One region of the Herbiconiux liukaitaii genome, then DNA from elsewhere that is predicted to be linked to it. Evidence: predicted binding sites of a transcription regulator. Region 1 holds the regulator's gene; the other holds the start of a gene.

The links. Region 1 encodes HrcA, which represses chaperone genes, less so after heat shock. Its sites were predicted from a motif close to TTNGCACTCGNNNNNNNCGAGTGCNAA; they were not measured.
Region 2: the regulator HrcA is predicted to act here: its motif matches at 8,563-8,589, upstream of groL (chaperonin GroEL).

Annotation. Positions count from the first base shown of each region.
Region 1 is NZ_JBHFHG010000006.1:369,725-380,258, forward strand. It holds gene ACEXQC_RS14130 (pyridoxal phosphate-dependent aminotransferase) at 1-189, shown strand, start outside; gene ACEXQC_RS14135 (ketopantoate reductase family protein) at 186-1,181, shown strand; gene ACEXQC_RS14140 (NAD-dependent epimerase/dehydratase family protein) at 1,221-2,114, opposite strand; gene lepA (translation elongation factor 4) at 2,235-4,085, shown strand; gene ACEXQC_RS14150 (DUF1990 domain-containing protein) at 4,088-4,753, shown strand; gene hemW (radical SAM family heme chaperone HemW) at 4,760-5,983, shown strand; gene ACEXQC_RS14160 (DUF4870 domain-containing protein) at 5,993-6,544, opposite strand; gene hrcA (heat-inducible transcriptional repressor HrcA) at 6,753-7,787, shown strand; gene dnaJ (molecular chaperone DnaJ) at 7,835-8,947, shown strand; gene ACEXQC_RS14175 (16S rRNA (uracil(1498)-N(3))-methyltransferase) at 8,955-9,710, shown strand; gene ACEXQC_RS14180 (histidine triad nucleotide-binding protein) at 9,740-10,102, shown strand; gene ACEXQC_RS14185 (PhoH family protein) at 10,155-10,534, shown strand, end outside.
Region 2 is NZ_JBHFHG010000005.1:129,609-140,142, forward strand. It holds gene ACEXQC_RS12265 (DUF4032 domain-containing protein) at 1-1,048, opposite strand, end outside; gene ACEXQC_RS12270 (ABC transporter ATP-binding protein) at 1,052-2,152, opposite strand; gene ACEXQC_RS12275 (DsbA family protein) at 2,347-3,267, shown strand; tRNA gene ACEXQC_RS12280 (tRNA-Thr) at 3,341-3,413, shown strand; gene ACEXQC_RS12285 (MFS transporter) at 3,387-4,604, opposite strand; gene ACEXQC_RS12290 (nitroreductase family protein) at 4,601-5,128, opposite strand; gene msrB (peptide-methionine (R)-S-oxide reductase MsrB) at 5,146-5,553, opposite strand; gene ACEXQC_RS12300 (GNAT family N-acetyltransferase) at 5,609-6,073, shown strand; gene ACEXQC_RS12305 (DUF3263 domain-containing protein) at 6,154-6,447, shown strand; gene ACEXQC_RS12310 (LytR C-terminal domain-containing protein) at 6,463-7,023, shown strand; gene ACEXQC_RS12315 (cold-shock protein) at 7,177-7,380, shown strand; gene ACEXQC_RS12320 (DUF3048 domain-containing protein) at 7,434-8,501, shown strand; gene groL (chaperonin GroEL) at 8,633-10,252, shown strand; gene ACEXQC_RS12330 (response regulator) at 10,425-10,534, shown strand, end outside.

The sequences.
Region 1 (10,534 bases):
CACGCGACCGATGGCGACGTGGCCGGCTGGGCGGAGCGCTTCCTCGTGGAGCAGCGCGTCGCCGTGGCCCCCGGAAGCGCGTTCGGGCGCGTGGGGGAGGGATGGATCCGCCTCTGCGTAGCCGCCTCCGAGGCCGACCTTCTCGAGGGCATCCGCCGCCTCCCCGCCCCTGCGGCGCCCCGCCCATGAGGATCGCCGTCATCGGCGCCGGAGCCATAGGCGGCGCCACAGCCGCCATGGCCGACCGCGCGGGCCACGACGTGGCCGTCACAGCCCGAGGCGCCCAGCTCGATGCCCTCCGCACCACCGGCCTCCACCTCACCGGCGCCTGGGGCGACCACCTCGCCCACCCGCACGCCACGGCCGCCCTCGACGCGACCCCCGAGCTCGCCATCCTCGCCGTCAAGGCCCAGGATGCGCCGGCAGCCCTCGCCGAGAACGCCCCCTTCCTCGAGGGCGTGCCGCTCATCGTGGTGCAGAACGGCCTGGGCGGCGCGGAGGCGGCGGCGAAGCAGCTCGAGGGCACACCGGTCATCGGAGCGCTCGCGCTCTACGCGGCCTCGTTCCTCGAGCCGGGCCGCATCACCATCACCACGGGCGGTGCGACCTACCTAGGCCGCCTGACAGACACACCCGAGGCCGTGTTCGAGACCGCCGCCGACACCCTGCGCGGCATCCTCGACACCCGCCTCACCGCCAACTTCGAGGGCGCGCAGTGGACCAAGCTCATGGTCAACCACGTCAACGCCCTCCCCGCCATCACGGGCCTCTCGGTGCAGCAGACCATCGCCGACCCCCGCCTGCGCGCGGTCCTCACCGCGAGCATGCAGGAGACGATCGGTGTCGCCCGCGCCTCCGGCGTGCACTTCGAGTCGCTGCTCGGCCTCGACGACCGCCTGCTGCGCGCGGTCGGCCGCCTGCCCCGCGCGCTCGCGCAAGTGCTTCCCCTCGTGATGGGCAGGCGCATGGGGGCGACGCCCAACCCGGGGTCGACTCTGCAGAGCATCCGTCGCGGTCAGCGCACCGAGATCGACCACCTCAACGGCGCCGTCGTGGCGGCGGCAGCCGCGGCAGGCCGACGCGCCCCCATCAACGAGGCGCTCGTCTCACTCGTGCACGACGTCGAGCGCACGAGCACCTTCTTCACCCCGGACGAGGTGCGCGCCGCCATCCGCCTCTGAGGCGAGGTGAGGCGAGGCGAGTCGAGTCGAGGCACCAGCTCAGCGCACGTACGACCCCGAGCGCAGCTCCTCCACGAGCGTCGGCCCGTTCGGCTCCCACCCCAGATCGATCCGCGCCAGAGACCCGGTCGCCTGCTGATCGAGCAGCAGCGCATCACCGAACTCCTCACCGAGCCGTGCGTGCACGTCCTCCACCGAGGTCGGCGCGACCCGACCGCCCAGCCCGGCGGCCTCGGAGGCCGCCTCCCCGAGCGAGCGCACCGTGGGGTTCTCGCCGCTCGCGCCGATGTAGTACGAACCGCCCTCGGCCAGGTCGAACGCGAGCACGTAGAGCTCGGCGAGGTCGTCGACGAACACCGTCGTCCAGTGCTGCGACCCGGATCCGATCAACGACAGTGCAGACGAACCGGACGAGTCGGAGACCTGCGGCGCCGACGCCACGAGGTTCGGGATGCCGCCCCCGTGCCCGAACACCACGGCGGGCGCGATGATGCTGGTCTTGATGCCGACCGCCGTGCGCACCCGCCCCTCCACGGACGGCCGCCACGAGGTGAGGGCGGGAGGAGCGAACGGGCTCTCCTCGGTGAGATCGCTGCCGGCCCCGAAGATCCAGATGCCGCTCGTGTGCACGTAGGGCTTGTCGCTGCCCTCGAGCCCGGCGAAGACCGCGGAGACGAAGGTGTCGTCGGTCGGAGCGCTCGACTCGTCGCCGGGGGAGGCGGTGTGGATGACGCCGTCGCTGTCGAGGGCGAGGTGCGTCACGATGTCGCGGTCGGTGAGGTCGCCGAGCACGGCGGTGGCGCCGACGGCCTCCACCTCCCGCGCCTTCTCCTCGGAGCGCACAAGGGCGACGACGGCGCGGCCCTGGCCGCGGAGCTGACGGAGGACTGCGGAACCGATGTATCCGGTCGCGCCGGTGAGGAGGATGGCCATGTGTCGATCTAACCGAACAACACCCCGACCATTCCACTCATGACGCTGTGAGTCCGCCCCGCGGGTGACGTGGCAGAATAGGGCGTCCGGCGATCCGGTCCGACCGACCCAGAGGAATGCGTGAGTCCCCAATCACTGAAGGCGCTGCAGCCCGCCTCCACCGACCCCGCGTTCATCCGCAACTTCTGCATCATCGCGCACATCGACCACGGCAAGTCCACGCTGGCCGACCGCATGCTCGGCATCACCGGCGTCGTGAGCGACCGCGACATGCGCGCCCAGTACCTCGACCGCATGGACATCGAGCGCGAGCGCGGCATCACGATCAAGAGCCAGGCCGTGCGCATGCCCTGGTCGCTCGGTGACGACACCTTCGCGCTCAACATGATCGACACCCCCGGCCACGTCGACTTCTCCTACGAGGTCTCGCGGAGCCTCGCCGCCTGTGAGGGCGCCATCCTGCTCGTCGACGCCGCCCAGGGCATCGAGGCGCAGACCCTCGCCAACCTCTACCTGGCGCTCGAGAACGACCTCACCATCATCCCCGTGCTCAACAAGATCGACCTCCCGGCCGCCGATCCGGAGAAGTACGCCAAGGAGCTCGCCGGCCTCATCGGCGGCGACCCGAACGACGTGCTGCGCGTGAGCGGCAAGACGGGTCTCGGCGTCGAGGAGCTGCTCGACCGCGTCGTCGAGCGGATCCCGGCCCCCACGGGCGATCCGACGGCGTCGGCGCGCGCGATGATCTTCGACTCGGTCTACGACTCCTACCGCGGCGTGGTCACCTACGTGCGCATGATCGACGGTCACCTCAACCCGCGCGAGCGCATCCAGATGATGTCGACCCGTGCCACCCACGAGATCCTCGAGATCGGTGTGAGCTCCCCGGAGCCGACGCAGAGCAAGGGCCTCGGCGTGGGCGAGGTGGGCTACCTCATCACGGGTGTGAAGGATGTGCGCCAGTCCAAGGTGGGCGACACCGTCACCACGGCCGCCAAGCCCGCCACCCAGGCGCTGCCCGGCTACACCGAGCCCCTGCCGATGGTGTTCTCGGGTCTCTACCCCATCGACGGCAGCGACTACCCGGTGCTCCGCGAGGCCCTCGACAAGCTCAAGCTCAGCGATGCGGCGCTCGTCTACGAGCCCGAGACCTCCGTGGCACTCGGCTTCGGCTTCCGCTGCGGGTTCCTCGGCCTGCTGCACCTCGAGATCATCACCGAGCGGCTCGAGCGCGAGTTCAACCTCGACCTCATCGCCACCGCGCCCAGCGTGATCTACGAGGTCACCACGGAGGACAAGAAGACCGTCACGGTCACGAACCCGAGCGAGTTCCCCGGCGGCAAGATCATGAACGTCAAGGAGCCCGTGGTCAACGCGGCCATCCTGGCGCCCAAGGACTACGTGGGCACCATCATGGAGCTCTGCCAGGGCCGTCGAGGCATCCTGCAGGGCATGGACTACCTGGGTGAGGATCGCGTCGAGATCAAGTACACGATGCCGCTCGGCGAGATCGTGTTCGACTTCTTCGACAACCTCAAGTCGAAGACCGCGGGCTACGCGAGCCTCGACTACGAGCCCGCCGGCGAGCAGGAGGCCGACCTCGTGAAGGTCGACATCCTGCTGCAGGGCGAGCAGGTCGATGCGTTCAGCGCCATCGTGCACCGCGACAAGGCCTACGCCTACGGGGTGCTCATGACCGGGCGTCTCCGCGAACTCATCCCGCGCCAGCAGTTCGAGGTGCCCATCCAGGCCGCCATCGGCGCCAGGATCATCGCCCGCGAGTCCATCCGCGCCATGCGCAAAGACGTGCTCGCCAAGTGCTACGGCGGCGACATCTCGCGCAAGCGCAAGCTGCTCGAGAAGCAGAAGGAGGGCAAGAAGCGCATGAAGATGGTGGGCCGCGTCGAAGTGCCCCAGGAGGCCTTCATCGCAGCGCTCTCGGGCGATGTCGAGAAGAAAGACAAGAAGTGACCGTGGCGAGCGCACTCCCTGCTCGGCAGACCGCGGTCGACGCCCCGCTGAGCTACGCGGCCATCGGGGCCACCCAGTCGGCCGACCTGCTCTACTACCCGCCGAAGGGCTTCCGCCCGATGGAGCGGCGGGCGCGCATCGGATCGGGTTCCGCGCGCTTCGAGACCGCGAGCGCCAAGCTCATGGCGTGGGGCGTTCAGCGAGGCTCCGGCATCGTGGTCGGCGACATCCAGCTGCCCCCGCCCACCGACACCGACTACGTGGGCATCGTCTACGACGCCGACGGCAACCCCGTGGCCCCGCGCGACACCCACCCCGAGCAGGCCTACGGCGAAGACGGCACCCCGCTCGTCTCGCCCGGCGCCACCGCCGTGCTCTCGATCAAGGCCTTCGGGTTCACGTTCACCGCCCCCGTGCGGGTGGTCTACCTCGTGGAGGAGCCCGGCCGCCGCGGTTTCGCCTACGGAACCCTGCCCGGGCATCCGGAGTCGGGGGAGGAGAGCTTCGTGGTGGAGCACCTCTCCGACGACTCGGTCTGGATCGTCATCCGCGCCTTCTCTCGCCCGAGCACCTGGTTCTACCGGCTCGGCTATCCAGCCCTCCGCTTCATGCAGGCCCGCGCGACGCGCCGCTACCTCCGCTCGCTCTCGCCCGCGCGAGGGCTCTAGGCGGCCGTGCCCTCCGCTCTTCCGCTGGGCGATCCCGCTCCCGTCGACGGGCTGCTCCCGCTGCGCGGAGCCCCCTCCTCGGCCGATCGCGACTTCGGCCTCTACGTGCACGTGCCGTTCTGCCGGGTGCGCTGCGGCTACTGCGACTTCAACACCTACACGGCCACCGAGCTGCGGGGCGCCAAGCAGTCCGACTACGCCGACGAGGCCATCGCCGAGATGCGCTTCGCCGAGGGCGTGCTCGCGGCCTCAGGGGTGGCCGAGCGCCCGCTCTCCACGGTCTTCTTCGGCGGCGGCACCCCCACGCTGCTGCCGGCGCACCAGCTCGCCCAGATGCTCGGAGCCGCTCGCGACACGTGGGGCTTCGAACCGGGTGCCGAGATCACCACCGAGGCCAATCCCGACTCCGTCGACGCCGCCTACCTCGCCACCCTCGCCGACGCCGGGTTCACGCGGGTGAGCTTCGGCATGCAGTCGGCGGTGCCGAGCGTGCTGGCCACCCTCGAGCGCACGCACGACCCCGCGCGCATCCCGGATGTCGTGCGCTGGGCCCGCGATGCCGGTCTGCAGGTGAGCCTCGACCTCATCTACGGCACCCCGGGGGAGACGATCGACGACTGGCGGCGCTCGCTCGACGCGGTGCTCGAGAACCGCCCCGACCACGTCTCCGCCTACGCCCTCATCGTGGAGGACGGCACCAAGCTCGCCCGCCAGATCCGCACAGGCGTCGTGCCCGAGCCCTCCGACGATCTGCAGGCCGACATGTACGAGCTCGCGGATGCCACGCTCGCTGACGCGGGCTACGACTGGTACGAGGTGAGCAACTGGGCGCACCGCGAGACCGGGCAGCCCTCACGCCACAACCTCGGCTACTGGGTGGGCCACGACTGGTGGGGGATCGGCCCCGGCTCGCACAGCTACGTGGGCGAGACCCGCTGGTGGAACGTCAAGCACCCCGCCGCGTATGCCCAGCGCATGGCGGAGGGCACCTCACCTGCCGCCGGCCGGGAGACGATCGACGGCGACACGGCCGAGCTCGAGCGCGTGCTGCTGCTCACGAGAGTGCGCGGTGCGCTGCGCGTCGACACGCTCGCACCGGAGGCCCGCCGCGAGATCGCCGGACTCATCGCGGAGGGCCTGATAGACGGAAAAGCGGCGCTCCACGGGGCGGTCGAGCTGACCCTCGAGGGCCGTCTGCTCGCCGACGCCGTGGTGCGCCGCCTGACGTGATGCTTCGCGCTACTTGATGAAGCGGAAGTTGAAGAAGTAGCGGTAGGTGCCGCCGCCGTTGACCTTGACGCCCGCGATGATCGCGAGGATGAGGCCCACGATCTGCACGGCCCAGGCCAGGAAGTAGAACAGGAAGCCGATGAAGATGAAGGCCAGGATGGTGCCGATGATGTAGAGCCCCACCACGAAGATCGCGACGGTGATCTGGAAGTTCAGCGACTCCTTGGCCTCCTGGTTGGTGAGGGGCCCGCGATCCTTGAAGATCAGCCAGATGATGAGCGGCGGGATCCAGCCGAGGATGCCGCCGAGCTGGCCGAGCATCGCCCACTGCTTGTCCTCCGCGGGGGAGAGGGGTGCCTGCACGGGAGCGCCCTGGTAGCCGCCCTGCGGGTAGGCCTGCTGCTGCTGCTGGTAGCCGGGGGGCGGGGCCTGGTAGCCGGGCGGCGGGGCCTGGTATCCGGGGGGCGGAGCCTGGTAGCCGGGAGGGGGCGTCTGGCCGGGGGGAGGCGTCGGCTGGCCAGCGGCCGGATCGTACGGCGGCGTTGCGTTGGGGTCAGTCATTGTCTCGTTGCCTTTCAGACGGGGAGCAGGTGCTCGTATCAGAGGCAGGATAGCGCTCGGGCTGGCGCTGGGCAATGATTGAGACCCCGGGTGTCCGCCCCCGCAAGCCCCCGAGTGGGGATATGATTGGCACTCCGGATGCGTGAGTGCCAACCGCATCCCGAATCGGGGCTCCTCACCGGGCCCCCGCGAAGGGAGGAGGTTCGAGATGGTGTCGGAACGCAGTCTCGAAGTCCTCCGCGTGATCGTGCAGGACTACGTCGCCTCCCGCGAGCCCGTCGGTTCGAAGCGCATCGCCGAGCAGCACTCCTTCGGGGTCTCGGCGGCCACGATCCGCAACGACATGGCGCTGCTCGAGGAGGAGGAGCTCATCGCGGCTCCGCACACCTCCTCCGGTCGTGTGCCCACCGACAAGGGCTACCGCCTCTTCGTCGACCACCTCTCCGACCTGCGGCCGCTCAGCCAGGCCCAGCGCCACGCCATCGAGACCTTCCTCGGCTCCTCCGTCGACGTCGACGACGTGCTCGCCCGCACGGTGCGCCTTCTCTCGCAGCTCACCCACCAGGTGGCGCTCGTGCAGTACCCCTCGCTCTCGCAGGCGAGGGTGCGCCACGTGGAGGTCGTCGCCCTCACCACGCGTCGGCTCATGACCGTGGTCATCACGGATGCCGGGCACGTCGACCAGCGCGTCGTCGACGTCCCCGCCGATCTCGACGACGGGCTCATCGCCACTCTCCGCGCCCGCCTCAACGAGGTGCTCGCCGGTCTCACGGTCATCGAGGGCGCCGCGGCGCTCGCCGGGTTCGGCGACCGCTTCCCGCCCACCGAGCGCCCGGTCACCGACAGGGTCGTGGCCATCCTGCTCGAGCAGCTCTCCGCCAACCGGCAGGAGAAGATGCTCATCGCGGGCGCCGCCAACCTCGTGCGCACCGAAGACGACTTCTCCGGCAGCATCCTCCCCGTGCTCGAGGCGGTCGAGGAGCAGGTGGTGCTGCTGCGGCTCTTCAGCGAGATGGAGGCCGACCAGCGCGGCGTCACGGTCTCGATCGGTCGCGAGAACGAGTCGTTCGGCCTCGGCGAGACCTCCATCCTCGCCTCGGGCTACAGCGGTGTGGGCACCTCCATCTCCCGCCTCGGCGTGCTCGGCCCCACCCGCATGGACTACTCGAGCAACATCTCGGCGGTGCGTGCCGTGGCGCGCTACCTCTCCCGCACTCTCGGCGATCCAGGCAGCCCCGGCTGATCTGCTCGACCGGACCCCGAATTCCCCGAACGAAGGAGTAGCCCCTGGTGGCTGACCACTACGACGTGCTCGGTGTGTCGCGCGAAGCGACGCCCGAGGAGATCAAGAAGGCCTACCGCAGGCTCGCGCGCGAGCTGCACCCCGATGTGAATCCGAGTCCGGATGCGCAGGAGAAGTTCAAGGAGGTCACCCACGCCTACGACGTGCTGAGCGACCCCGGTCAGCGGCGCGACTACGACCGCGGCCCCCAGCAGGGCTTCGGCGGTGGTGCGCAGGGCTTCGGCGGCTTCGGAGACATCTTCGAGACCTTCTTCGGCAACCAGGGCGGCGGTGGCTCCCGCGGCCCCAAGTCCCGCGCCGAGCGCGGGCAGGACGCGCTGCTGCGCGTGGAGGTCGACCTCGGCGAGGTCATCTTCGGCACCCACCGCGACCTCGAGGTCGACACGGCCGTGCTCTGCGAGACCTGCAACGGCAGCTGCTGCCAGCCGGGCACCTCTCCCGTCACGTGTGACATCTGCGGCGGATCGGGATCCATCCAGCGCACCGTGCGCTCGCTGCTCGGCAACGTGGTCACGAGCGCCCCCTGCGGCACCTGCCGCGGCTACGGCACCGTCATCCCCAACCCCTGCGCCACGTGCCAGGGCCAGGGCCGCGTGCGTGCGCGCCGCACCATCCCCATCGACATCCCCGCGGGCGTCGACACGGGCCTGCGCCTGCAGCTCCCCGGCCAGGGCGAGGTCGGCCCCGCCGGCGGCCCGCAGGGCGACGTCTACCTCGAGATGAAGGTGCGTCACCACGACGTGTTCTCGCGCAACGAGGACGACCTGCTGTGCACCCTCGAGGTGCAGATGTGGGATGCGGTGCTCGGCACCACCACCACGGTGAAGGCGCTCGACGGCGACATCGAGATCGAGATCAAACCGGGCACGCAGAGCGCCGAGGTGCTCACGGTCAAGGGCCGCGGCGTCTCGCACCTGCGCGGCAACGGGCGAGGCGACCTGCGGGTGGGCATCCAGGTGGTCACCCCCACCAAGCTCGACCACAAGCAGAAGGAGCTCATGAAGCAGCTCGCGGCGGCGCACAAGTACCCGGCGCCGAGCCTCGGCCACTTCCAGCAGGGCCTCTTCGCCAAGCTGCGCGACCGCTTCCTCAACGTCTGACCCGCTCGTGAGCTCGCTGTTCCTCCGCGACGACCTCGCCGTCGTGCCCGTCGAGACGGGCGACACCGTCGAGCTCACGGGCGACGAGGCGCGGCACGCCGTCACCGTCAATCGGATGCGCGTGGGCGAGCACACCACGATCGGCGACGGCCGAGGCCTGCTCGTGCACGGCATCGTGACGCACACGGAGGCGCGCCGGCTCGAGATCGTGGTGGAGTCGGTCGAGCGGCACGACGAGCCGAGCCCCCGGCTCGTGCTCGTGCAGGCCCTCGCGAAGGGGGACCGCGACGAGCTCGCCATCCAGGCCGCCACCGAGCTCGGCGTCGCCGGGGTGGTGCCGTGGCAGGCCGAGCGCTCGGTCTCGCGCTGGTCGGGGCCCAAGATCGCGAAGGGCGTCGAGCGCTGGAGCACCATCGTGCGCGAGGCCGCGAAGCAGTCGATCCGCCCGTGGGTGCCCGTGGTCGAGGAGCCCGTCGACACCAAGGCCCTCGTGGCTCTCGCCGCCCAGCACCGCGTGCTGGTGCTCGAGCCCACGGCCGAGACGAGGCTCAGCGCACTCGACCTCGGCGACGTCGACCCCAGGGGCGGCGTGCGCGCGACCCTGCTGGTCGTCGGCCCGGAGGGCGGGATCTCCCCGCGCGAGCTCGAGGCGCTCACCGCTGCCGGTGCCGAGCTCGTGCGCCTCGGCGACGAGGTGCTGCGCACCTCCACCGCGGGCCCCGCCGCTCTGGCGGTCGCCAATGTCGCCCTCGGGCGGTGGTGAAGGCGGCGGGCGAACGTAGGATTGAGGGCATGTCCAGCGAATCCGAGACGCCCTCGATCTTCACGCGCATCGTCGCCCGCGAGATCCCCGCCACCATCGTGGCGGAGACCGACCGCGTGATCGCCTTCGAAGACATCGCCCCCAAGGCTCCCGTGCACGTGCTGGTCGTCCCGAAGACCGAGCAGTACCGCGACGTGGCCGAGCTGGCCGCCGGCGATCCCGCACTCCTCGCCGAAGTCGTCGCCATGGCCCAGTCCCTCGCGGGGGAGCTGGCCGACGGCGATTTCCGCCTCATCTTCAACTCCGGCGAACGAGCCGGCCAGACCGTCTTCCACGTGCACGCGCACGTGCTGGCAGGCGGCCTGGAGGAATCCACACTTGGCACACTCTGAATCACGACCCGCTTCGTCCGACGAAGCCAGCTTCCACATCGACGGCGTCGAGATGGTGCGCCTGCTCGGTCCGCAGGACAGGCTGCTCACCACGGTCGAACGCCGCTATCCGCTGGTCACCGTGCTCGTGCGCGGCAACGAGATCACGCTCTCGGGCGACTCCGACCAGGTCGACGCCGCCCGTCGCCTCGTGGAGGAGCTGCTCCTGATGGTGCGGAACGGGCAGGACCTCACCCCCACCGAGGTCACCTCCTCGGCCAGCATCCTCGAGAGCGCGAGCAGGCGGAGCCCCTCCGAGATGCTCGGTCAGGCGATCGTCTCGGCGCGCGGCAAGACCGTGCGGCCGAAGACCGCCGGCCAGAAGGAGTACGTCGACGCGATCGACGAGAACACGATCGTGTTCGGCATCGGCCCCGCCGGAACGGGCAAGAC
Region 2 (10,534 bases), on a different contig from region 1:
GATCTCGCGGGATGGCGCGGATGACGGGCTCGAAGACCTTCGCGAGCCACTCGTGCGCCACCATCTCCTCGTCGTACTCCTTGCGGCCGAAGCGCGCGGTGTAGGAGTCGAGATCGTTGAGCAGTCGGCGCGCCTGGTTCTCCTGGGCGTCGAGCCCCGTGAGCCGCAGCAGTCGGCGCTGGTGGTGGCCGGCATCCACGACCTTGGGCTGGATGCGCACCGTGGTGCCGCCCTCGGTCGTCTTGATGGCGAGCTCCTCGATGTCGAAACCGAGGTCGTTGAGGCGGTCGACGCGCTCGTTGATGCGCCAGCGCTCCGACGAGCTGAACGACTCCGAGCCCGTGAGCTCCTTCCAGAGCGAGCGGTACGCCGCCACGATGCCGTTCGACAGGGTGATCGGATCGAGATCCTCATCCACCCGGCCGCCGGCCTCGAGGTCCATGAGCTCGCCCGCGATGTTGACGCGCGCGATCTCGAGGTCGTTCTCGCGCTGCCCGTTCGAGAGGCCATCGTAGAGCTGACCCGTCTCGGCATCCACGAGGTAGGCGGCGAAGGCACCGGCATCCCGGCGGAAGAGGGTGTTCGAGAGCGAGACGTCGCCCCAGAAGAAGCCCGCGATGTGCAGGCGCACGAGCAGCAGGGCGAGTGCGTCGACGAGCCGTGTGGCGGTGTCGGGCCGCAGCATCTGAGAGAACAGCGCCCGGTAGGGGAGCGAGAACTTCAGGTGCCTGGTGACGAGCACCGAGCGCAGCTCTTCGCCGTCGTCACCCGTGCGGTTGGTGATGACGGCGAGCGGATCGACGCACGGGATGTCGAGCTTCTGCAGGTTGCGCAGCATCTCGTACTCGCGCTTGGCCATCTCATCCGTCGTCTCCTTGATGGCGATGATGTGGCCGGAGAGATGGGCGAAGCGCACGAGGTGCCGGGAGATGCCCTTGGGCAGCGCCGCGATGTACTCGTCGGGCCACTCGTCCAAGGGGAGGTGCCACGGCAGATCCAGCAGGGCCGGATCCGCCGTGGCGGAGGTGATCGAGAGGGAGAGCGCCAAGGACTACGCGCCGACGGGGGCGTTGTTCAGACGCTCGCCGGTCTCGAGGTCGAAGAGGTGCACGTGGTTCGGGGCGGCGGTGAGGTACACCTTGTCGCCCACGAACGGGTGCGAGCGGCCGTCGACGCGCGTGACGATGTCGGTGCGCTTGCCGTCGATCTCCGAGTGGCCGTAGAGGTAGCCGTCGGCGCCGAGCTCCTCGATCAGGTCGACCGTCACCTCGAGGCCCTCGCCGGGGGTGGAGGAGAGCACGATGTCCTCGGGGCGCACGCCGATGGTGGCGCTCGTGGCCTTGGTGCTCGCGAGGGTCGCGCGGTCGACGGGCACCACGGAGGTGCCGAAGCGCACGCCGCCGTCGGCCAGGTCGGCGTGGAAGAGGTTCATGGCGGGGGAGCCGATGAAGCCGGCGACGAACACGTTGTTGGGCTTCTCGTACAGGTCGCGCGGAGTGCCGACCTGCTGCAGCAGACCGTCCTTCAGCACGGCGATGCGGTCGCCCATGGTGAGCGCCTCGGTCTGGTCGTGGGTGACGTAGACCGTGGTGACGCCGAGGCGGCGCTGGAGCGACGCGATCTGGGTGCGGGTCTGCACGCGGAGCTTGGCGTCGAGGTTCGACAGCGGCTCGTCCATGAGGAACACCTGCGGCTGGCGCACGATGGCGCGGCCCATGGCGACGCGCTGACGCTGACCACCGGAGAGCGCCTTGGGCTTGCGCGCGAGGTAGGGCTCGAGGTCGAGCAGCTTGGCGGCCTCAAGCACGCGGGTGGCGCGCTCGTCCTTGCCGACGCCGGCGATCTTGAGGGCGAAGCCCATGTTCTCCGCCACGGTCATGTGGGGGTAGAGAGCGTAGTTCTGGAAGACCATCGCGATGTCGCGATCCTTCGGGGGGATGTCGGTGACATCGCGGTCGCCGATCAGGATGCGGCCCTCGTTGACCTCTTCGAGGCCCGCGAGCATGCGCAGGGAGGTGGACTTGCCGCAGCCGGAGGGGCCGACGAGCACAAGGAACTCGCCATCGGCGACCTCGAGGTCGAGCTTGTCGACCGAGGCGCGCGTGGCGCCCGGGTAGATGCGGGACGCCTTGTCGAATGTGACAGATGCCATGATTGAATGTCTCCTTCACCGGCAGGTACGTGCCGGACGATCCGTTGTGATGGATTGAATCCGGACCGACGCCGTCGACGGTCCACCTCTCAGTATGACATGTCGCCCTGTTCGCAGGGTGTGCGCGGTCAACTCCCAGAGTGCGTGCCTACTATCCTGGAGTCATCCCCCACGACCCACGGAGTACTACACGCATGAGCATCAGCGGAGCCGGAGATTCACGCCAGTCGAAGAACGAGCGACGTGAGGCCGCCCAGCAGAAGGCCAAGCAGCTCCGCGAGGAACAGCGCAAGAAGGACGTGCGCAATCGCGTCATCCTCATCAGCTCACTGAGCGTCGTGGTGATCGCGATCATCGTGGGTGTGACCCTCGTGATCACCTCAACGCTCCGCCCCGAGGGCCCCGGACCGCTCAACATGGCGAGCGACGGCATCCAGATCGGCGAGGGCCTGACGGCCACCACGACTCCCGCGCTCGCTGCGGGCGAGGCGCCGCAGCCCACGGTCACCGACCCCGACTCCGGCGTCGTCGACATCCGCACCTACATCGACTACATGTGCCCGTACTGCGGCCAGTTCGAGGCCACCAACAACGAGCAGATGACCGAGTGGCTGCAGTCGGGCGCTGCGACCGTCGAGGTGCACCCGCTCTCCATCCTCGACCGCTCCTCGCTCGGCACGCGCTACTCCACCCGGGCCGCGAACGCCGCCTCGTGCGTGGCGAACTACTCGCCCGACCAGTTCTGGGACTTCAACCGCCTGCTGTTCGAGAACCAGCCGGAGGAGAACTCCGAGGGTCTCGACGACGCCACGCTCAAGGAGCTCGCGACCGAGGCCGGAGTCACCGCGCAGAGCGACATCGAGACCTGCATCGACGACGCCTCCTTCCGCGGCTTCGTGGCCGACTCCACGTCGCGTGCCCTGCAGGACCCGCTGCCGGGTGCTGCAGACGACGAGCCCGTGACGGGCACCCCCACCGTGCTCGTGAACGGCGAGAAGTACACCGGTTCGCTCACCGACGCGGATGCCTTCGCGGCGTTCGTGGTGCAGGTGGCCGGCGAGGCCTACGACACCTCCACGTCGACCCCCACGCCCACCCCGACGCCCGCGGGCTGACCGCTCGCGAGCGCTGCCTCGGGGCCTGCCCGGCTCGTGGCCACCTCGTGGCTACAATGGGGTGTTCCACCCAGCCGGCCTGGCGCAATTGGTAGCGCACCGCTCTTGTAAAGCGGGGGTTACGGGTTCGAGTCCCGTGGCCGGCCCGATGCCGTGCGGCGCTCCACGGTGAACGAGAGCGCGAGCACCACGAGGCCGAGCCCCGCGAGAGCTACTCCCACCACCGCGGGGGAGAGGTAGCCGAAGCCGGCGGCGATCACGAGTCCGCCGAGGAACGCGCCCAGGCTGTTGCCGATGTTGAGCGCCGAGTGGTTGAGGGCGGCCGCGATCGACTGGGCGTCGTGCGCGACATCCATGAGTCGGGTCTGCACGGCGGGTGAGCAGCTGCCCGCGAACAGGCCGATCAGCGTGATGCACACGATGAGGCCGAGGGCGGTGTGCGCGAAGAGCGCGAACGCCAGCACCGAGACCCCCACACCCACGAGGCTGATCACGAGCGAGAGCTTGACCGATCTGTCGGTCAGCCAGCCGCTCAGGAACGTGCCCACGGTCATGCCGACGCCGAAGGCCACGAGCGTCCATGGCACGAAGCCCTCCCCGAGACCCACGACATCCGTGACAACGGGCGCGATGTAGGTGTAGACGGCGAAGATGCCCGCGAAGCCGACCGATCCGAGCAGCAGGGTGAGCCACACCTGCAGGCGGGTGAACGCCGAGAGCTCGTTGCGCAGGGTGGCGGTGGGATCGCCGGGGCTGAACGGCACCGTCAGGACGATCGCGGCGAGGGTGACCACGAAGATCACGGCGACCAGGAGGTAGGCGCTCCGCCAGCCGAAGGTCTGACCGAGGTACGTGCCGAAGGGCACCCCCACGACGTTGGCGATGGCCAGCCCGCCGAGCACGAAGGCCACACCGCGGGCCCGGCGGTCGGGGCCCATGAGCGAGGCCGCCACGAGCGAGGCGATGCCGAAGTACGCGCCGTGCGGCAGGGCGCTCAGGAAGCGCGCGGCCAGCACGAGCTCGAACGAGGGCAGCACGGCGGAGAGCAGGTTGCCCACCACGAAGACGGCCACGAGCGCGAGCAGCAGGCGCTTTCGCGGCCACCTCGCGGCGAGAGCGGCGATGGTGGGCGCACCCACCACCACGCCGAGCGCGTAGGCCGAGACCAGCCAGCCAGCTTGAGCGTTGGCGGATGCTGCGTCGGCGGCGTACTGGGCGGGCAGGAGGTCGGCCGCGATGTCGGGCAGCAGCCCCATCGTGACGAACTCGGTGACGCCGATGCCGAAGCCGCCGAGCGCCAGGGCGAGGATCGCGAGCTGGCGGCGAGCCGGCGTCACAGACTGGAGAGGTGCTCGTGCGCCTTGATGCGACCCTTGGCCCGCGGGCGCCTGGCGCGCTCCGGGAGCCCTCCCACGTAGAGCCAGCCGAGCAGCTCCTCGTTCTCGTCGAGGCGGTGGGCCTTGCGCACGGCCTTCGAGCGAGTCTGGTCGCCCGTGCGCCAGAACACACCCCAGCCGGCGTCGTCCAGCAGCAGGGTGAGGTTGTGGGCCACTCCGGAGGCGACGGCCTCCTGCTCCCAGCGCGGCACCTTGCGGGAGCCGAGGGAGGCGACGATCGCCAGCAGCAGGGGAGCGCGGCGCGCCTTCTGACGGTACTTCTCCGCGTCCCTCCCCTTCTTGCCCTCGGCCTTCGCGAACGCGTCGCCCACGAGGTCGCGGGAGTCACCTCGGATCTCGATGACGCGCCAGGGGCGCAGGCCGCTGTGGTCGGCGAGCTGGCCGGCCGCCTCGACCGCGCTCACGATCTCGGCGTGGGTGGGGCTCACCTCGGTGACCTTCGACGAGGAGCGCCTGGCGAGCATGGCCGCGTGGACGCCGCTCACGCGCCGCCCTCCGGCGCGAAGGTGAGGGAGACGGAGTTCATGCAGTAGCGGTCGCCCGTGGGGGTCTGCGGGGCGTCGTCGAAGAGGTGCCCGAGGTGCGAGCCGCAGTTCGCGCAGCGCACCTCCGTGCGCAGCATGCCGAGCGAGCGGTCCTCGATGAGCTCGACCGCATCCGAGTCCGAGGCGTCGTAGAAGCTCGGCCAGCCGCAGTGCGAGTCGAACTTGGTGGTGCTGCGGAAGAGCTCGTGCCCGCACGCGCGGCAGCTGTAGGTGCCCTCGCGCTTCTCGTCGAGCAGCTCACCCGTCCACGGGCGCTCGGTGGCGGCCTGGCGGAGCACCGCGAACTCGTCCGGCGAGAGCTCGTCGCGCCACTCATCGTTCGACTTGGAAACCTGATAGTTCATGACTGCTCCTGCGTGCGCTGGGGGACCTTACATCTTCCCAGATAAACTCGGGCGGGTGCCCGCTCCCACCATCATCCGGAAGCGCTGGAGCGAACTCTCGGTCGACGAGCTCTACGCGTTCATCAAGGTGCGCACCGACGTGTTCTACGTGGAGCAGAAGGTCGACGACAGCGAGCTCGACTGGCGCGACGCCGAACCGGCCACCCTGCACTACTGGATCGCCTCTGAGGGCGTGACCGCCGCCTACCTCCGGGTGCTCGAGGATGCCGAGCCGGAGCACGCGGACGCGCGCCGGGTGATCGGGCGCGTCGTCGTGCATCCGCAGCACCGGGGCCGGGGGCTGGCCCGCCTCCTGCTCGCCCGCGTGATCGACGACTGGGGGAACGAGGCGATGATGCTGCACGCGCAGAGCTACATCGCCCAGCTCTACCAGGAGGTCGGCTTCGAGCCGTTCGGCGAGGAGTACCTCGAGGCGGGCATCCCGCACCTCTCCATGTACCGGCGGGCGACGGCCGGCTGACGGTGCCTCGCGTGGCTATCGGCTCCTCCCAAGCTCTCCGCCAATATGATGTGGCTGACGTTCGAGAGGAGGACCGTTCCGTGACGACTGCAGACAGCACCCAGGCGCCCGTGGCGACCTCGTCCCCTCTCGGCGACCGCGATGCGCGCATTCTCCGCTTCGAGCGCAGCTGGTGGAGGCACGCCGGCGCGAAGGAGCAGGCCATCCGCAAGGAGTTCGACCTCTCGTCGGCCCGCTACTATCAGCTGCTGGGCGCGCTGATCGACTCCCCGGCCGCGCTCGCCCACGACCCGATGCTCATCACGAGGCTCCAGCGGGTGCGCGACGCGCGCTTGGCCGCACGGTCCGCCCGCCTCCTCTCGCGCGACGACTAGGACACCGCTTCAGCCATGTCATTCCCCGAGGACAGCTTCGACCGCCTGCCCGCCCACCGAGAGCGCGTGGGTGCGCACCGCGGCCCCGCGCAGCGAGGCCGCGGTTGGATGGTGCTCGCCTGGGCGGCGCTCGCCACGGTGCTCCTCGTGGGCGGCGGCATCGTGTACCTCGCCGTCGTGAACGACAATATCCAGTTCACCGACTCCAACAGCGCCGCCGCCACGACCGCGCCCGAGGAGACCGCGACCCCCGAGGCCGTGGCCCCGATCACCGACGGCACACTCGCCGTGACCATCCTCAACGGCACGGAGAACGTCGGTCTCGCGGGGCGCGTGGGCGAGGCCGCTGTAGCCGGCGGGTGGAACGTGGCCACGCAGGCCAACGCGAGCACGACCGACTTCGCCACCACCACGGTCTACTACGAGGACCCGGCCAACGAGGCCGCGGCCCTCGGCCTCGCGCAGCTGCTCGGAGGAGCAGCGACAGAGCTCTCCTCGAGCTTCCCGGGCGCCGCCCTCACGGCCGTGATCGGCACCGACTACGCGGGCCCCGGCCTCGAGGCGCCCGTCGCCTGAGTCGCCCAATATTTCGCGCGTGTTTCGGTCGTGTTGAGTTGCGATCACGATGTCGGGAATTCACCGCGCAGCCCGTTCCCCGGTGATTAGTATCTGAAAACGGGCGTGGCAAACTGTGCCGCTCCTGCAGAAACACAGCACTTGGGAGTAACGATGGCGAACGGAACCGTGAAGTGGTTCAACGCTGAAAAGGGCTACGGCTTCATCACCGTCGACGGGGGCGGGCAGGACGTCTTCGTCCACTACTCCGCGATCGACATGGCGGGGTACAAGGTGCTCGAAGAGGGCCAGGCGGTCGTCTTCGAGGTCGGCACGGGATCCAAGGGGCCGCAGGCCGAGTCCGTGCGCCTCGCGTGACGCGCCGCGACCGGCTCGGTTCGCCTCGCGCCGCTCGACGCTAGTCTGACCTGGTGGTCAGTCGTCGATCGGATGCCGTGCGCGTCGCAGCAGGGTGCGTGGTCGTCGCTCTCGCCGCAGCCCTCGCCGGCTGCACGAGCGAGTCGGAGCCCGTGCCCGAGAACACCGTCACACCCACAGCTGCCTTCTCCTCCGACTACGTGGAGCCTGCACCTCTCGTGCCGGCTCCCCTCCGCGGGACGCTCGTGGCCGAGGGTTCCCTCACGGGGCCGTCGCTCGCCGCGAAGGTCGACAACCACGAAGAGGCCAGGCCCCAGCTCGGCCTCGAGCGCACCGACATCGTGTTCGAGGAGCTCGTCGAGGGCGGGCTCACGCGCTACGTCGCCATCTGGCAGTCGGATGTGCCCGAGCTCATCGGCCCGGTGCGGTCCATCCGCCCGATGGACCCCGACATCGTCTCTCCCCTCGGGGGCATCATCGCGTTCTCCGGCGGCCAGGAGCAGTTCGTCGACATGATGCGCGACACCCCGGTGTACAACGCCATCCACGGCGAGAGCGACACCGAGGCCACGTTCTACCGCATCGACGGCAAGGAGAGCCCGCACGACGTCGTGGTGCGGGCCCAGGAGCTCGTCTCCGAGCACCTCGACCTCGCCGCCCCCTCGCAGCAGTTCGCCTACTCCTACGACGTGCCGTCGTCGACGGCCGCCCTCGAAGGCGACCCCACGGCGGGCGTCTCGCTGGTCTTCTCCGACGAGCGCTACCCGAGCTGGAGCTGGGACGAGGCGTCGTCGACGTGGCTGCGCTCGCAGGAGGGCGCCCCCGACCTCGACTCCGAGGGCGCTCAGCTCTCGGCGGTCAACGTCGTGACGCTGCGGGTCGACGAGGTCTACGACTACGACGCCGAGGTGCCCCAGGCCGTGATGGTGGCCTCGGGCGAGGCGTGGGTGAGCACCGGTGGCAAGACGGTGCACGCCACCTGGTCGAAGGATGCCGCGACCTCGCCGATCCGCCTCACCGACGATCTGGGCGCCACCCTCCGGCTGGCTCCCGGCAACACCTGGGTCGAGCTCGTGCCCAACGAGCAGGGCAGTGTGACGTTCCTCCCTCCCTCGGCGTAGCTCTCCGCCTCACGCGACGGTGCCTCACTTGCACTCGCGCATCCCGAGTGCCAATATTGACTTAGCACTCAGGAACACCGAGTGCTAAACACCGAATCTTTGAATACGTCCAGGGAGGACGAGAAACACATATGGCAAAGATCATTGCTTTTGACGAAGAGGCCCGCCGCGGTCTCGAGCGCGGCCTGAACATCCTCGCCGACGCCGTGAAGGTCACGCTCGGCCCGCGCGGCCGCAACGTCGTGCTCGAGAAGAAGTGGGGCGCTCCCACGATCACCAACGACGGCGTGTCCATCGCCAAGGAGATCGAGCTCGACGACCCCTACGAGAAGATCGGCGCCGAGCTCGTCAAGGAGGTCGCCAAGAAGACCGACGACGTCGCGGGCGACGGCACCACCACCGCCACCGTGCTGGCCCAGGCGCTCGTGAAGGAAGGCCTCCGCAACGTGGCCGCCGGCGCCGACCCGATCTCGCTCAAGAAGGGCATCGAGAAGGCCGTCGCCGCCGTCTCCGCCGAGCTGATCAAGAACGCCAAGGAGATCGAGACCAAGGAAGAGATCGCCGCCACCGCGTCGATCTCTGCCGCCGACCCCGAGATCGGCGCGATCATCGCCGAGGCCATCGACAAGGTGGGCAAGGAAGGCGTCGTCACCGTCGAGGAGTCGAACACCTTCGGCACCGAGCTCGAGCTCACCGAGGGCATGCGCTTCGACAAGGGCTACCTCTCCGCGTACTTCGTGACCGACCCCGAGCGCCAGGAAGCGGTCTTCGAAGACCCCTACATCCTGATCGTCAACTCGAAGGTCTCGAACATCAAGGACCTGCTGCCGATCGTCGACAAGGTCATCCAGACCGGCAAGCAGCTCCTCATCATCGCTGAGGACGTCGACGGAGAGGCGCTCGCGACCCTGGTCGTGAACAAGATCCGCGGCATCTTCAAGTCGGTCGCCGTCAAGGCCCCCGGCTTCGGCGACCGCCGCAAGGCGCAGCTGCAGGACATCGCGATCCTCACCGGCGGCCAGGTCATCTCGGAAGAGGTCGGCCTCAAGCTCGAGAACGTGACCCTCGACCTGCTCGGTCAGGCCCGCAAGGTCGTCATCACGAAGGATGAGACCACCATCGTCGAGGGTGCCGGCGACGCCGAGGCCATCGCCGGTCGCGTGGCTCAGATCCGTGCCGAGATCGAGAACAGCGACAGCGACTACGACCGCGAGAAGCTCCAGGAGCGCCTCGCCAAGCTCGCCGGAGGTGTCGCGGTCATCAAGGCCGGTGCCGCCACGGAGGTCGAGCTCAAGGAGCGCAAGCACCGCATCGAAGACGCCGTGCGCAACGCCAAGGCCGCCGTCGAAGAGGGCATCGTCGCCGGTGGTGGCGTCGCCCTCATCCAGGCCGGCAAGACCGCGTTCGCCAACCTCGACCTCAAGGGTGACGAGGCCACCGGTGCGAACATCGTCAAGGTCGCCATCGAGGCGCCCCTGAAGCAGATCGCCTTCAACGCCGGCATGGAGCCGGGCGTCGTCGCCGCCAAGGTGCGCGAGCTCGACTACGGGTGGGGCCTCAACGCCGCCACCGGCGAGTACGTCGACCTGCTGGCCGCCGGCATCATCGACCCCGCGAAGGTCACGCGCTCTGCTCTGCAGAACGCGGCGTCCATCGCCGGTCTGTTCCTGACGACCGAGGTCGTCGTGGCCGACAAGCCCGAGAAGAACGCGGCTCCGGCCGGCGACCCCACGGGTGGCATGGACTTCTGAGTTAGTTCGAACACGAGAACGCCGTGTCGGCCCCTTCGGGGCCGGCACGGCGTTCTCGCGTTCCCGCGCCGGTCCCCGCCCGGCGCGACGGGCGCGACGCGCCCTGCGGGCGTGTGGGATGTACTCTTCACGGAGAGGGTCAACGGATCGTCGTGGGCAGGAAGAGGGTGTCGTGCCACAGCATCCGGCACCCCACGCGGGGCGTTCCGCTCTGATCGTCGACGATTCCGAGGATCAGGCGCATCTTCTCCAGGTGCACCTGGAACGATTGGGCTTCTCCGT